DNA from 4 places in the Brevibacillus sp. FSL K6-0770 genome. Region 1 is predicted to be linked to each of the others. Evidence: riboswitches for the same ligand, from Rfam matches in the RefSeq annotation. Region 1 holds a riboswitch; each other region holds the start of a gene.
What was found. A riboswitch is a leader RNA that binds a small molecule or an ion and turns the genes downstream of it on or off. The one in region 1 is predicted to bind S-adenosylmethionine.
Positions count from the first base shown of each region.

Region 2: it holds a riboswitch for S-adenosylmethionine, as region 1 does, so the genes downstream of both, NST23_RS17810 (aminotransferase class I/II-fold pyridoxal phosphate-dependent enzyme) here and NST23_RS17245 (homoserine dehydrogenase) in region 1, are expected to answer to the same signal.
Region 3: it holds a riboswitch for S-adenosylmethionine, as region 1 does, so the genes downstream of both, NST23_RS02640 (homocysteine synthase) here and NST23_RS17245 (homoserine dehydrogenase) in region 1, are expected to answer to the same signal.
Region 4: it holds a riboswitch for S-adenosylmethionine, as region 1 does, so the genes downstream of both, NST23_RS24740 (sugar ABC transporter substrate-binding protein) here and NST23_RS17245 (homoserine dehydrogenase) in region 1, are expected to answer to the same signal.

Region 1 is NZ_JBBOBQ010000001.1:3,669,632-3,673,734, reverse strand. It holds SAM riboswitch class I at 693-798, shown strand; SAM riboswitch class I at 947-1,057, shown strand; gene NST23_RS17245 (homoserine dehydrogenase) at 1,137-2,399, shown strand; gene NST23_RS17240 (hypothetical protein) at 2,433-2,585, opposite strand; gene NST23_RS17235 (CapA family protein) at 2,687-3,832, opposite strand; gene NST23_RS17230 (VOC family protein) at 3,908-4,103, shown strand, end outside.
Region 2 is NZ_JBBOBQ010000001.1:3,790,661-3,794,763, reverse strand. It holds gene NST23_RS17825 (hypothetical protein) at 1-1,238, shown strand, start outside; gene NST23_RS17820 (DUF5665 domain-containing protein) at 1,245-1,553, opposite strand; gene NST23_RS17815 (pyridoxamine 5'-phosphate oxidase family protein) at 1,728-2,183, shown strand; SAM riboswitch class I at 2,272-2,397, shown strand; gene NST23_RS17810 (aminotransferase class I/II-fold pyridoxal phosphate-dependent enzyme) at 2,493-3,656, shown strand; gene NST23_RS17805 (trans-sulfuration enzyme family protein) at 3,653-4,103, shown strand, end outside.
Region 3 is NZ_JBBOBQ010000001.1:484,274-488,376, reverse strand. It holds gene NST23_RS02650 (SCO family protein) at 1-243, opposite strand, end outside; gene NST23_RS02645 (rhodanese-like domain-containing protein) at 325-636, opposite strand; SAM riboswitch class I at 1,199-1,307, shown strand; gene NST23_RS02640 (homocysteine synthase) at 1,398-2,699, shown strand; gene NST23_RS02635 (ArsR/SmtB family transcription factor) at 2,934-3,980, shown strand; gene NST23_RS02630 (MFS transporter) at 3,980-4,103, shown strand, end outside.
Region 4 is NZ_JBBOBQ010000001.1:5,205,308-5,209,410, reverse strand. It holds gene NST23_RS24750 (GNAT family N-acetyltransferase) at 106-1,044, shown strand; gene NST23_RS24745 (ATP-binding protein) at 1,067-2,323, opposite strand; SAM riboswitch class I at 2,523-2,643, shown strand; gene NST23_RS24740 (sugar ABC transporter substrate-binding protein) at 2,768-3,787, shown strand; gene NST23_RS24735 (sugar ABC transporter ATP-binding protein) at 3,865-4,103, shown strand, end outside.

The DNA of each region.
Region 1 (4,103 bases):
CGGGAGATAGGGAGGTGTTAGAGGACTCGCCATGACAGCAGGGGGACGAATACGTTTCTCTTTGCTTGCGCATTTTCTAACGATCGTATCGGTCGTCGGAAAATGCTTTTTTTGTTTGGGGGATTGGTGTGGTCTGTCGAAGGGGGTAACTTGTCTCGAAATTGATGCGATTAATCGAGGCGCTGGAGTAGCTTCGCGATAGAAGCGGCTAAAATCGAAAGAGCTGAGCTGAAGCTGCCTCTCGCTTGCAGCGGTTCGTCGAATGGACCAGGGCGTCTCGCGGTTGATCTACCTGTCAAAGAGGCTACGATGACTCGCGATTAAATTCAACTTGACTAGATCTTGTACGAATGTGAGGGATCGCAAGCTTGCGAACCGGAGCCTTTTTAAGGATATCGTTGCCAGATTGTCGCCGTGAAAAAGGAGGGAGTGGCGTGGTTCAGCTTTTCATATGTCCATGGTGCGGCTATGTTGAAGAAAAAGAAGTGCCAGAGGAAAGCGAAGCAGGAATCGTTACGTGCGCTTGCTGCAACATGGCAGAAGTGGAAAGTGTGTTTGCGCGTGGAAACGGCTGCTTTGCTGAGGGGGTTGCCGTTCTGTCTTCCTGCTTGCGAGTCTTGTCAGCAAACAAAAAGAATTGTGTTGACGAATGCATTGGAATTTCTTAGAATAGGCTCAATAGCAAATCATAGTTCTTATCCAGAGAGGTGGAGGGTCTGGCCCGATGAAGCCCGGCAACCGTTGCTTTTGCGACAAGGTGCCAATTCCTGCGGGACGTTTCGTCTCGATAGATAAGAAGCGGGTGCCTCGTAGCAGTCAAGACGAACCTTCTTCTTAGCGGAGAAGGTTTTTTGATGTATGAAAAAGTGGGAACGAGGCAAACATTTGCCCAATTTCAAAGACAAGAGAGAACTGACATCTAGCAAAGAACAAAAATTCATAGTTTTCTTTATCTAGAGAGGTGGAGGGACTGGCCCGATGAAGCCCGGCAACCGTTACGCAGTTTGTGACAAGGTGCCAATTCCTGCAGGACGAAAATCGTTCTGGGAGATAAGGAGAAGGACCTTGATGCCAAACCTTCTTCTTAGCAAGAAGGTTTTTCTTATTTTTCCAAAACATGACATGAGGTGGTAATAATGAGCGCAGGTGTAATCAAAGTAGGATTGCTGGGATTGGGAACAGTAGGGGGCGGCGTCATCAAAACGATTCGCTCGCAACAGGAGAAGCTGGCGCAGCGGTTGGGCAAACGGATCGAGATTGTCAAAGCATTGGTTCGCGATTCGGAAAAAGAACGGGCGGTTCAGGTTGATCCTGCGCTTTTGACTACCGATTTTGAGGATGTGCTAAAAAGCGATGTGGACATTGTCGTGGAGGTAATGGGCGGTGTCGAGCCTACGTATGATTACGTGCGTGCCCTGATTGAAAAAGGCTGCCATGTGGTAACGGCGAACAAAGAGCTGCTCGCCAAACGCGGCCCTGAGCTTGTCGATCTGGCTAACCAGCATCAGGTGCATCTGGCTTATGAAGCGAGCGTAGCTGGCGGGATTCCGATTTTGAGTGTGCTGCGGCAGTTTTTGCGCACAAATGACATCCAAGGAGTTCGCGGTATTCTCAACGGGACGACGAACTTCATCTTGACGAAAATGGAGGCGGAACAGCTCTCTTATCAGGAAGTGCTGAAGCAGGCGCAGGAGCTGGGCTATGCGGAAGCTGATCCGCGTTCGGATGTGGAAGGTTTCGATGCCATGTACAAATTGTACATTCTCGCGCAGCTTGTGTACGGGGAGTCGTTGCCGCTTGCGGATGTCGTGCGTAAAGGAATCGCCGATTTGTCTGCCGGACACATCCGGATCGCAAGCGAGCTGGGTTACCGGATCAAGCTGATTGCCCAGGCACAAAAAGCCGAGCAAGGCATCCGCCTCTCGGTTCAGCCGACTGTGCTGCCCATTGCCCATCCGTTGGCGCAAATCCAGGATGCGTTCAATGCGGTGCAGCTCTCCGGGAACATCGTGGGCGACCTGTTGTTTACGGGCCGGGGTGCAGGCGAACTGCCGACCGCAAGCGCTGTCGTTGAAGATTTGGCTTACTTGTTGACCCAGCCATTTACGCCGCATCCTGTTTGGACAGAAAAAAATGCCGCGGCTCAGTTGGAGCAAGGGCAAGACGAACGGGTGCTGTGTTATTTGGAAGGCTCGTGTATCGCCGCCACACCTGATCGCGTGCTGCATTTCTTGCGGGAGGCTGGCGTGAACGTGACGAAATTGAAGGTGCAATTCGACTTGGGCGGTGTGCTGCGCGCGGGCTTGATCGTTACAGGTATTCGCGCAGAGCATGAGCAAGTGCTGAAAAGTGACTTCGGACTTTCCGTGCGCTGCTTCCCGCTGATCGAATCGGCATAGCTCGCAGTCTGTCTAGATCAGCGCTGATCCTTTCTACTTGCTTTTTTTATCCGAGAGCTGTTGATCGGTATCTGAAGGCCCGTTTTTCTGATTGCCGGGGAAGACGACTTTTTCCCATTTGGTCATGAAATAACTGCAGAGTATAATAAGGCCGATCGCCGATACGGTGATAATCAATCCGGTCATATGTGCCGCCTCCTTTTCGCTGGAAAAAGTGGTTCTACTATGGTCTACGAAAGCAATATGGAAAAGTTTCGCCAAAAAAGGCAACGGGCACGCCTCATTTATCATGAGCGTGCCTGTACGTGACCATCGGCTTCAATCTGAACGTTTTCCGACAGTGATTCGATTCGTTGCAGAAGCGCTGCCCCATCCGTGTCATTCATCGGTACCGCTCGTCCCAGCTCGGCATGGAACGGGAGCATCGTCAGTTCACAGGAAGCGTCTTTTGTGCAGCTTGCTTGCAGTACCATCGTCTGCCACGTTTTTGGCTCCGTCGAGCGGGTGAAAATGAAATTGCCCAAACTGTAGGCAATCCACTTGCCGTTGTAGCGTTCAAAGCCTTGCAGGACGTGAGGATGACCACCGACGATCAAGTCTGCTCCTGCGTCAATGTAAGCTTTGGCCAATTCTTTTTGGTGATCGACGGGAAAGTCTTCCCGTTCCTTGCCCCAATGGGCGATCACGACGACGAGATCAGCGTGTGCCTTTGCTTGTTGAATCGCTTGGACGGCTTTGGCGGAATCATAGGAGCCAGCCAGTCCAGGCTGTTTCTCCGTGGCGAACCAGCTGACTTCGGGAATGACCCGGCTGAATCCGAGCAAGGCGAGCTTGATGCCGTTTCGCTCCACCACGACGGGAGTGAAGGCTTCCACAGAGTCTTTGCCGCCGCCGAGGTAAGCGATCCCGTTTTTGGCAAGCGCGTCAAACGTGTCGAGCAATCCGGCCACGCCCTGATCCATCGAATGGTTGTTTGCCAGGTTGACCGCATCGATCCCTGCTGCTTTCATCGCAGGCGCAGCCAAAGGAGAGGACTTGTAAACGTATTGTTTGTTGTCGGCAGGCGTGCCTTTTGTGGTAAGTGGCGTCTCCAGATTGGCTATGGTAAAGTCATCCTGCAAAAACAGGGAACGGACGTGCGTGAACGGGTAGTCGTAGCCTTTTTCGAGCAACGTTTTTTCCACATTTCCGGACATCATCACATCTCCGACGAAGGTCAGCCGGACAGTCGGCTCGTGGGCAACAGCCGGAGGTGGTGCGGAATCGTGTTCAGGGGAGGCGGAATGGCTTCCCAGCTTGTCGAAAGCGAAGTAAATCCCTGAGCAAAGGATGACGAGCAGACTGAACAAGAGCGTTTGCTTCGCCATCCTTTGCCCCTTCTTTTGTCGTTGTTTTCGCCGGATGTGCTTTAGGTTTTGCTGCGTCTGATTCATTATGCTCCTTTCAACGGTAACGAAAAATGGGTGAATTTGTTATTATAGAGCTAATACGAAAAGGGGCGAAAAAAGATGCAGCTTTCCTTCGATCATCTGGTTCATTTCGTGCACCGTCCCCCTGGAGAGGCTGCCCGGCTTTTTCAGGAAGCAGGCTTTCACGCTGTCGCGGGCGGACGTCATACCCATTGGGGAACATGGAACAGTCTCAGCTACTTGGGACTATCTTATGTGGAGTTTTTGGCGGTGGAGGAGGCAGCTGTCGCCAAGC
Region 2 (4,103 bases), 120 kb from region 1:
AGAAAGCGACCCGATATCAGCTCAAGGAGCTTGTCCAAAGCGATCCGGCTACGCTGAACACGCTCCTGAAAACACAGGCAGACCATCTGTACATTATCGTCGATAAAATTAATTTGAACGTAAAGTTGCAATCGTATATGGAAACGAACAAGGCGGAATGGGAGCGGATTTATCGCGACTACTACAACGACATCTGGCTGGAAGTGCGCAGCCCGAAAGCGGATGAGCAACTGGTCAGCGTGAGCGCCCAGACGAAAAGCGACAAGGTGTACATCAAAGGTCTTGTGACACCGGACGTGACCAAGGTGGTCGTGACCAAGCCGAACGGTGATATCATCGAGACGGTGCCGACCAGCGAGCACTCGTTTACCGTCAGCTTCCCTGCCGTCGGTACGTCCGCCGAGCAGTATGTGACTGTTCAGGCTTTTGCGGGAAGCGTGCTTGCCGACACGGAGAAAGTAAAGCTCGTAGCGCAAACGGAAGAGGACAAAAACAGGCTGCTCCATATGTTCACGGTTTATGACGCGAAAAAAGCAGAGTGGCAAGTCAAAGGGATTGTCAAGCACGGGGCGGAGCGGGTTGTCGTCACGTATAACGGCGTGCGAAAAGAGGCCAGCCTGAAAAAGCTGCTCGATAACGTTGACAGCTTCAGTGTGACTTTCGAGAATCCGACGACGGATGCCAAGAGCAGCAAGGCTGTGATCGAAGTGTATGAGGCCGGGAAAAAGGTGGACGAGGACTCGATTGCGATTGAGCCGAATAAGACACCGGACAACAATCCGGCAGTAGACTACAGCATTGCGGGCACAGCTGTGCACGACATAAAGAAAAAGCAGATCGAACTGAAAGGTACCGTCAAGGGCTGGGACAAAAAGCAAAAGGCGAAGCTTTTCGCGATTAAACCAGACGGCAAGAAAAAAGAGATCAAGCCCAATGACAAGGGCGAGTACACGCTGGAATTGACGTACAAAGATCGCTCGTACACGGCCAAAGCGATTCAGCTTGAACTGTATGTAAAAGACAAGCTGGTCAAGCAAGCAGACATCGTCCTGAGCACGAAGGTCATCGTCGCGCCGCCTAAGCATGATGAGGATGAGAAGAAGCACAAGCATCCGAATGGCAAAGCGTACGGCTTCTGGAAGAAACACGATGGCAAATGGGACGATGACGATCGGGACGACGATGACCGCGATCGTGACGAAGATGACGACGATCGTGACAAAAAGAAAGACAAGTAGCTGCTGTTACGGCTGTTTGTAAGTCTGGACGTAATCGACCAGTTCGCGGATGTAGTCGCCGAGGATCGGGATCGAGAGAAATTGTGTCAGTAGCGAACCGAGCAGTGCGAGAACGATAGCAGTCCCAATCGTCAAACCAAGACCCCGGGCAAGACCTGCGAGGAAATTGATCCAGAGCAGCTTGCGCGGGGCTGTGTAATTTTGGATGACATCAGCAAGCCGGATATCCTCCAAAAACATGGCGATCTTATCCATGCGCTCGTTCATTTTCCGCACTTCCTGAAGCTCGTGGAGGACTTGATCTATTTTGTGCATGAGCCGATCTGTAGGCGTAGGAGCCACTTGTTTCAACCTCCTTGTTCCTGGAAGCATTGTTTTCTACCAGTTTAGGGAAAAAGCCGACCAGAATCAAGGCGGGGAGGAAAGGTTTGCCTCCGGCTTGCGGGAGGGGTACAATAGACGTACAAAAGTATACGAGGAGGCATCCGAATGGCTGAAACCGTATCCCAAACCTTATCGGAAGAACTGTTCGCGCTCCTGCAAAAAGAGCGCTTTGTGACGTTGGCCACAGTCGATCACGAGACAGGTGCGCCATCCGTCAGTTCCTTGTCCTGGACTTTTGCTGTGAACAGCGGACTCATCCGTTTTGCTGTAGACAGCCGCTCCCGCATTCTCGCCAATATCGCCAAAGAACCGCAGGTCGTGCTGCATTTGATCGGGGCAGGCTCTTCTTTTGCGATCAACGGGCGCGCCGAGCTGAAGGCAGAACGGCTGGAAGGGGTTCCCCTGAAGCTTGCGATGGCGGAGATTGCGATTGACTCTGTCAGAGACGTGATGTTTTACGGTTCGCGCATATCCGTAGAGCCTCAGTACGAAAAGACATACGACAAAAATGCCGCAGCGAAGCTGGACAATCAGGTCATGGACGCCTTGAAAAAAGCGTAGGCGCGGTTGTCACACTCTTGTGGAAAATCTTGTTGACAAGAAACAGCGCTATCCTTTAGTATTAGGTCATTCAAATTGAATAGCAAACTTCTTATCCAGAGAGGCGGAGGGACTGGCCCGATGATGCCCGGCAACCAATCACCTGTATGTTCGTTCATACGGGGAGATAATGGTGCTAATTCCTGCAGAGTTTTTTAACTCTGAAAGATGAGAAGGTCTTGCTTACGGCGACGTAAACAAAGCCTTCTTTCAGAGGAAAGGGGGCTTTTTTCATGCCCCTCGACATCATTGGAGGGAGAGAATTACGGTATGAGACTGGAAACAAAATTGATTCAGGCAGGCGTAGGCAAAGATGAGAAAATGGGTGCGGTGAGCTTCCCCGTCTACTACGCTACCGCTTATCGCCATCCGGCGCTGGGACAGAGCACAGGTTTTGACTATACGCGGACGGCGAATCCTACCCGTTCTGTTTTGGAAGAGACAATCGCTGAGGCAGAGGGAGGCGATGCCGGCTTTGCCTGCGCGTCCGGGATGGCGGCAGTCCATACGGTAATGGGGTTGTTTTCCCAAGGCGATCACCTCATCGTATCGCTCGATTTGTACGGCGGGACGTATCGCTTGTTTGAACAAGTGCTTTCCCGTTACGGGCTTGCTTTTACTTACGTAGATTTGCGCGATCTGGAAGCGGTGAAAAAGGCGCTGCGCGCAGAGACGAAAGCGATTTTCGTCGAGACGCCGACCAATCCGCTCATGCAGATTACAAATATTCGTGAAATAACCAGCTTGGCCAAGCAACACGGGCTTCTGACGATTGTAGACAACACGTTCATGACTCCGTATTGTCAACGCCCGCTAGAGCTTGGGGCTGATGTGATTTTGCACAGCGCAACGAAGTATTTGGGCGGACACAACGATGTGCTGGCAGGGTTGATCGTTACAAAGGGCGAGGAGTTGTCGGAAAAAATCCGGTTTTTGCACAATTCGATCGGCGCGGTGCTGGGGCCGCAGGATAGCTGGCTTCTGGTGCGCGGCATGAAAACGTTGGCGCTGCGCATGGACAGACACCAGTCGAATGCGCTCGCGGTAGCGAAAAAGCTGAAAGAACATCCAGCCGTTGCCGAAGTGTTTTACCCCGGACTGGAAGAGCATCCCGGGCATGAGATTCAGGCGAGCCAGGCGAGCGGATACAGCGGCATGGTTTCGTTCCGGGTACGCTCCCAGGAGCAGGTGGGCTTGTTTCTGCAAAATTTGCGCGTCGTCTCCTTTGCGGAAAGTCTTGGCGGGGTAGAGTCGTTGTGTACGTACCCGGCGACACAGACTCACGCAGACATCCCCGAGGAAGTGCGGGCGTATGTCGGCGTGTGCGATCGATTGCTGAGGCTTTCGGTGGGGATTGAACATCCGGATGATTTGATCGCTGATTTGTTTCAAGCGCTGGATGCAAGTCTCGTCGTTGGGGGGGCTGTTCGATGAATTTCGCGACAAAAGTTTTGCATGGCTCCACAGGCATCGATCCGTTTACAGGTGCGTCGTCGGTTCCGATTTACCAGGCTTCCACTTTTCATCAGTTTGATATCGATCAGCCGGGCACATACGATTACGCCCGCTCGGGGAACCCGACGAGACATGCGCTGGAAGAAGCGATCGCCGCACTCGAAGGCGGAGCGCGCGGGTTCGCCTTTTCTTCCGGCATGGCGGCCATTTCCAGTGTGTTCATGCTCTTTTCGGCGGGCGATCATATCGTGGTCGCGGAAGATGTGTACGGCGGCACTTTCCGTTTTCTGACGAGAGTGCTGTCGAGAATGGGAATCTCTGTCACGTTTGTGGATGCGACACAGACGGAAGCGGTGCGCGCGGCGATCACTCCGGCTACCAGAGGGGTCTATCTGGAAACTCCGTCCAATCCGACGTTGAAAGTGA
Region 3 (4,103 bases), 3.2 Mb from region 1:
AGGGCAATTGGTAAACATGAACTCGACAAGGCGCACCTTGCCTTTGCCTTGCGAGAACGTATAGGAAGTTCCGTCACTGTTGTCCAACGAAAAGTCCGCGATCGGCTTCATCACCGGAATCGGATCTTTTGCCAAGTATTTGTAGCCGAACACACCTACAATCGCAAGGATAATCAAGCCTGCCAGCACCGTAAACCAATGGCGCTGCAACGCTGACCCTTGTTGCTGTGCTCCTTCACTCACGATTTCCTGCCTCCCCTGCACATCTCATGCGCCATCCCGCTTTGCTTGCAGCGGCGAGCAGCGCACATTTTCTCTGTCTTTCTAGACTTCTTTTTCCCCAGGCCATGCCAGCATTCCGCCTACCATATTGGCAGCGTCAAAGCCAAGCTCACACAAATATTCAGTTGCCCGGTGGCTGCGTGCGCCGCTTCGGCACACCATGATGACCGGAATGTCTTTGTCCAGCTCGTCGGTGCGATGCGGCAAAAAGCCGAGCGGAATCAGCTTGGCCTCTTTGATATGGCCTTCGTTCCACTCCTCCACCTCGCGTACATCAATCACCTGAAGCTGTTCTTTTGCCGCGAGCTTTTCCAGCAGCTCTTGTGGTGTAATTTCCTTCACGCCATGGCTCATCGCGTTTTTTCCTCCTATATGTACAATCGTTTAGTCGTTTTCTGCCATTTCCATCATATCATAGGCCCCAGGCGTTTTCTAACGGCGGGAGCTGCGAAAGCGCCGAGATATAGGGGCAATTTTGTGACAGCAAGGCTCGGTTGCTTGCAAGTTCAAAGAATTTACAAAAATGACCATAAAATTATAAAATTACAAGTAAAAAACCATGTCTGCCAGTTCATGAAAAAGAACGCTGATAATTGATGAAGCTTAGCGTGAGGGGGAGTTATTTCTATGATGTATGTCCTTGGAATTTTGGCTGTTTGCACTCTGGCTGCGGTCCTCTTGTATGCCAAAAAAGGAAAACAATCTCGTAAGGCAACTCATTTGGTTTCAGATGAAGGAAACCCTCATACAAACCATGTAAACAGAGCTTACCAGACAGGCTCTCTGGATCTTATGGGCAACAGCATGAACGGGTAAATCTTTAAAATCCACAAAATCCACCCCGATAACTTAATCATTTGATGTTGACAGCGAAGTATGGTTTTTCATACAATTATGACAACAACTGAAAGCTACATTTTCATCAAGAGCGGTGGAGGGACAGGCCCTATGAAACCCGGCAACCAGCAAGCGAGTCTTGCGCGGTGCTAATTCCTGCAGAATCCATAGATTCTGAGAGATGAACGCACACCCGTGCATAGCCGGAGCCTTCTTCTACTCAGGAGAACGCTCCGTTTTTTTATTTCCTTACCCCCATATAAAAAGGAGAGATGATCATGTCTGACCAACAACAATGGAAACCGGAAACGCTCGCCGTACACGGCGGACAGGAGGTAGACCCGGTAACAGGCTCGCGCGCGGTTCCGATCTACCAAACGACTTCCTACGTCTTCCGTGACACGGAGCATGCTGCCAACCTGTTTGCTTTGAAAGAGTTTGGCAACATCTACACGCGCATCATGAATCCGACCCAAGACGCATTTGAAAAGCGCGTCGCTCTGCTCGAAGGCGGCGTAGGTGCGCTGGCAACCTCTTCCGGTCAGGCAGCCATCACCTTCTCGATTTTGAATATTGCGCAAGCGGGCGACGAGATTGTCGCATCCAGCAGCTTGTATGGCGGGACGTACAACCTTTTTGCCCATACGCTGCCACGCCTGGGCATCAAAGTACACTTTGTGGATCAGTCCAATCCGGACAACTTCCGCGCGTTCATCAACGATAATACCAAGGCGCTCTTTTGCGAGACGATCGGCAACCCTCGCATCGACGTGGCCGACTTGCAGGCAATTGCGGACATCGCGCACGAAAACGGCGTGCCGCTGATTGTCGACAATACATTCGCTTCGCCAATCCTGACCCGTCCGTTCGAGCACGGAGCTGACATCGTCGTTCACTCCACGACCAAATTCATCGGCGGACACGGCACGGCGATTGGCGGCATTATCGTAGATTCCGGCAAATTCGACTGGAACAACGGCAAATTCCCTGGTCTGACGACGCCAGACCCAAGCTATCACGGAGTCGTTTATACAGAAGCAGTCGGCCCGCTCGCCTACATCATCAAAGCGCGCGTGCAACTGCAACGCGATATCGGCGCTGCCGTAGCTCCTATCAACTCTTTCCTGTTCCTGCAAGGTCTGGAGACACTCCACCTGCGCATGGAGCGCCACAGCCAAAACGCACTCGCGGTAGCGAAATTCCTCGCCGAGCATCCGGCAGTGGAATGGGTCAGCTACCCAGGTCTTGAAGGCGACGCCAACTACGCACTCGCGCAAAAATATTTGCCAAAAGGCGCTGGCGCCATCCTCACCTTCGGCATCCGCGGCGGCGTGCAAGCAGGCAAAACATTGATCGAATCCGTAAAGCTCTTCTCTCATTTGGCAAACGTAGGCGACTCCAAGTCGCTCGTTATCCATCCGGCGAGCACGACGCACCAGCAAATGAACGAAGCGGAGCAATTAACGGCAGGAGTAACTCCCGGATTGATCCGTCTGTCTGTCGGAACAGAGGCGATCGAAGACATCATCGGCGATTTGAAGCAAGCTTTGGAAGCAGCTGTTGCCGTGAGCAAGGTATAGGTTTTCCTACAACACCATACCTTTTCATTCAAGCGAAAACGAAAAAACCACTCTCGTCAGGGAAGTGGTTTTTTCGTTTTTTTGTGTCTTTCACTGGATAGTCTCAACTAAATCAGCAGAGAAAAAAGAACAGATGCGAAAATCATTGAACTATTCATTCTAAATAACTTGAATTAACAGTTCGAATATTTTAGAATTTGATCTATGAAAAAAATGGGAAAAGGGTGATCCGCTTTGAAAATATGGAACATCGGCAGTGCACGCACCACCTACCAGCTCGACTTCGCTTGCTCACCGCTTTTTGAAGCCGCACTCGGAATCGCCGTCGCCACTTACGATCAAATTCACCACACGCTGGAGCATCCGCCTGAGCACTGGAGCAGCATGCTGAGCGCGCTTCCGCAATCCGTCCAGCTTGAAGTTGATTACGCCAAAAGGCACAACACTTGGAAGACGTTGCTGCAACTGCTCCACCACCAGCCTTTTGCCGATCTCGAATCGTTTTTGCATGTTGTCAGCGAGCTGTCGGCAGAAGAGTTGCGCTACCACGCCCTGCCTTTTTTGGGCCAGGAACGACAGCAAGCACGCGAAAATGCCGCGCAGGGCAGCGCAGCAGACGCCGAGCTTTTGCAGGCAGCATGCCGGGACCACCTCTTTTTCGCAGCGTATATTGCCCATATCACCTCTGTCGACGCAAATGAACTGCGCCAGCATCTGCTCACCTTGATGGAAGGCTGGTATCAGACACACATCAAGCCGCAAGAAGCCAGCATCCGGCGTATGTTGGAAAAGGATTCGTCGCAAAAGCGCGCAATGCAGGACAAGCTCGATCCTGAGGCACTGGTGGAGTGGGCAACCGGAGCAAGCTATCCCCCTGAGCCTGCGGTCACTCGTGTGCTGCTAATCCCCCAAGCGATTTATCGGCCCTGGACGGTGCAGGCCGATGACGCGGGCACGAAAATTTTTTACTACCCGGTCGCCGATGAAAACATGAGCGAGCACATCGACCCGTACCAGCCGCCGCAGGCTCTGGTGCAAAGCTTCAAGGCGCTCGGAGACGAGCAGCGGCTCCGCATGGTCAAAATGCTGGCGGAAAAAGAGCTGAGCTTGCAGGAATTGACCGACGTCCTGCAAATGGCAAAATCGACGGTTCATCACCATTTGTCCATGCTTCGTGCCGCGCGTCTGGTAGAAGCGTCCGGCTCCCGGTTTCGCCTGCGCAGCCAGTCCGTATCCCAGCTTTCCCTCCTGCTCGATCAGTTTCTGGAAAGGGGATTTTGATGATTCCGCTCTGGAAAAACCGTTCCTACACCTGTATTTTGCTCGGTCAGCTGATCTCCGAGTTTGGCGCATCGCTTTCGACGCTGGCAAACAGCTGGCTGCTCTACCAAATCACCGGCTCCC
Region 4 (4,103 bases), 1.5 Mb from region 1:
GCCGAAGATACTCGCTTGCAAATCCTTTAATCAAAAATATTTTATCGATTTAAAATTATTTGATAAAATAAACGCGTATGTCATCCAAGCCGAGGAGGAATGGCTGTGCTGGTTTTGAAATCAATGGAGCAATGTACGGTGGCAGAGACTGTTTTAGCTTACAACAGAGGGTTTTCCGGGTACTTTTTCGATCAATCGAAGACGGCGGACACGCTCATCTGGAAAATGGGTAAGGAAGAGTTGTCGCCAACGCATTCGCTGGTTGCCTTTGTAAACGGCGAGCCTGCCGGAATTGTACTGAATGGAATTTGGGAGCGGGACGGGCAAAAAGTTGGGTGGAATGGCGGGACAGGGGTAGCGCTGGAGCATAGGCGGTGCGGAGTCGGCCAAGCCTTGATGGAAGCGACTTTGCAAATATATCGGGAGCAGGGTGTACAGCTTGCGGCGCTGGTCGCCATTCGGGAGAACGACAGGGCGATAGCCTTGTACGAGAAAATAGGCTTCGCCGTCTGTGACCAGTCGATTTTTCTGGAACAAAAAGCTCATGACCACAAGCGCTCACATCCAACTTCGCTGAAAAACGTCGAGGCGTCTTCCACAGAAGAAGGCGTGCTTTCCGCTTTGCAAAAGGAAGCAAGCCCGTCCTACGAATTGCTTGAAGGCATGCCGGATGACGTGTATTCATTGGACTTTTGGACCAAACCGCTTTGGGATATTCAGTGGAGAACGATTGAGAACAAGCAAGCGGTACTCGTCCGCGATGAGAACAAACAAGTAATCGGCTATGCCTTGTACAGACGGATTTTTGAAAACGGAAAACAAACGACAGCCTTGCTGTTTCAGTGTGAGGCAAGGCCGGAACGGGCCGACCGTGAGGCGATTGTCAGAAGTGCTCTTGCCCATGTGTTTTCGCCATGGGACAAGGAGCTGTATCGCCTCACGGTCAATTTGCCAGTTTCCAACGAAATGGCCATCCGTATTTTGCAAAGGGCAGGTTTTGACGTGATGGCCAAGCAAGTATTCATGACCAGGTCGCTCGTTTAAGCCCAGATCACTCGACTGACGGCTAGGGTTGCGCGTGATACGGAAACGTGATCGTGAATTTGGTTCCGACTTTTGGCTTGCTGGACACGCTTACCGACCCGCCGAACGCGTGGATGACGTGATAGGAGTACGTAAGCCCGAGACCGGTTCCGCTTGTTTTCGTCGAGAAATAAATGGACCCGAGGCGTTTGATCTGGCCTTCGTCCATCCCGATGCCGTTGTCTTTGATGATCAGCATGGCGTTGCTTTTCTCAATGAACAGCGAGAGGGACACTTTGCCGTTGACCGTCTGCTCACAAGCTTCGATCGCATTTTTGATGAAGTTGACCAAGACTTGTTTGAACTCGTCGGGATTGGCCAGAATCGTGACAGGCTTTTCATAAGCTTGCAGCTCCAGCTCGACATTGTGCATATTGGCAAAAGGCAGCATGACTTCCCGCACGACGTAAAGCTGGTCGCATACGTTGATTAGCTCGGTGCGCTCCTTGAGCGGCTTGGACAAAGCGAGATACTCGGTCAGGATCGCTTCCGTCCGCTGGATTTCGTCCATGCTGATGCGGATGTACTGATCGGTTTTCGTAATATTTTCAGGATTTTCCTGGATCAGGCGCAAAAATCCTTTGACCGCTGTGAGCGGATTTCTCACCTCGTGAGCAAGCGATGCGGCGACATGGCTCATCGTTTCGATTTTTTCATTTTGGGCGTGTCGAATAAACAGTTCTTTGTCGGATACGCACTTGCTAAATAGCGACAACAAAAGCCAAATTCCGACAAAGTTTTGAACGGGGATCACGAACAAGTAGTAGGCAGGATGATGGGATACATAGGTGGGAAAGTATAGATAGGTCAACCCCAAAGCTACCAGGGAAAAGAGCGCGCCCGTCAAAAAAATATACAGTGTTTTCCGATAACTGGCTTTGTAACGCCGATACATCAGGAGGGAGATGGCAAAGGTGACAACCAGGGCAAGCAGCGCGAGCCAGATGCCTTCACCACCCAAATAATAGCGGTATAGCGCGGACTCGATCAGTAAGACCAGCGCGATCCGCACTCCCCCATAGACTAGGGCAAAAAATACGATGATGTGCCTGATATCGAAAATCACGCCTTCCGAGACGCTGGTCGCGAAGGTCATGGCCAGAAACATGCAAATCGAGCTGGTCACAAGAATGAAAGCGCGGCTGTAATTGCGCATTCGGTCGCGGTAATAAATATTGAACAGGACAAATGGCGTCAGAGCAAAAAACATCTGCAAAATTACTTCTTTTAGTAGAATCATCGGACATCCCCATCGCAAATTTGCATGGCTGCTTCAATCTACGATATTTCGACAAGAGCCTACACGATTCCTCCAAAATTTGGACGCAGCGGCGGAATAAATTTAAAGGAGAAAAGTTTTAAAAACCTAGTTGACAGATGGGTAAAACACGGATTATAGTCTCTATATACTAATACAAAGGTTTCGAAAATAATAACTACTCTTATCCAGAGAAGGCTGAGGGAATGGCCCTATGACGCCCGGCAACCTAGCTGGCAAGATCAATGTCTTGCGAGCCAAGGTGCTAACTCCAACAGGTAGCGATACCTGACAGATAAGAGGCGCGAATCTTGTCGATCAAGCCTCTTTCATCTGTTGAAAGAGGCTTTTCCTTTTGGAAAGGGAAGGTCGTCGCCTCCTCAGCTTGCAGCACAACAAGGAACAAAGAAAAAGGGGGATTTTTCGATGAAAAAGAAACTGGGCCTTATCACATCACTCGTACTGGCAGTATCGGTGGCCTTGACCGCGTGCGGCGGCGGAGCCGATACGAAAAACACGGCGGCAAACGGCGCTTCCGGCGAAAAAGCGAAGCGGATTGCCCTGATCATGCGCCAAAATGTAGGAACGTTTTCGGCTCAATACATTAACGGTGTGAAGCAGGAAGTCGAGAAAAACGGCGGAGAGCTGACAGTATTCAACGCAGATACGGATTTGTCGAAAATGGCGTCGAATCTTGACGCTGCGGTCAACCAAAACTTTGACGGCATCCTGATTGACCACGGTACAGCGGAAGCGTTGCAACAAGGTACGCAAAAAGCTGTCGACAAAAAAATCCCGGTCGTTCTGTTCGACACAGACATCAAGCTGCCTGGCGTGCCGATTGTCGAGCAAGACGACAACAAGCTGGCAGAGCTGAGCCTGGAAAAGCTGGCGGCAGATTCCGGCGGCAAAGGCAACATCGTGAAAATTTGGGTGGCAGGCTTTGCTCCGATGGAAAAACGTCAGGTGACTTATGAAGCGTTCCTGAAAAAATATCCGGATATCAAGGAAGTCGCCGCTTTCGGTTCCGCGACAAACAACACAGCGCTGGATACCCAAGCACAGATGGAAGCCATCCTGAAAAAATATCCGAACAAAGGCGACATCACGGCTGTATGGGCATCTTGGGATGAATTTGCCAAAGGGGCAACCCGTGCGATCTTGCAAGCAGGCCGCACAGAAATCAAAGTATACGGCATCGACCTGAGTGATGAAGACCTGCAACTGATCCAGGAAGCAAATTCGCCATGGGCAGCGACTGCAGCCGTAGATCCATCGAACATCGGACGCACTCACGCAGCGGCTATTTTCCAAAAAATCAAAGGCGAGCAAGTGCCAGACAGCGTGAAGCTGAATCCGGTGTTGGTGAAACAAGAAGATTTGCCTAAGGACAAAAAAGTGACAATGGGCGACTTGTCCCAGTACGTGAAAGAGTGGGGCAAGTAAGCATATAAAGCTGGTTGATTTGGCTATTCCCGTTGATCAGTCAACGGGAATCTTGCTTATTTAAGGGGGTGCGAAAAGTGTCCAGCTTGCAGATGAAAGGGATTGTGAAGCAGTTCTCCGGCGTTCCTGCGCTGCGTTCGGTCGATTTTGAGGTCAAGGCTGGCGAGGTTCATGCGCTTTTAGGGGCGAATGGAGCGGGGAAAAGTACCTTGATGAAAATTTTGACGGGCGCGTATCAGTCTGACGGGGGGAGCATCACGATTGACGGCAAAGAGGTGTCGATCCAATCGCCCCAGGATGCGAAAGCTTTAGGCAT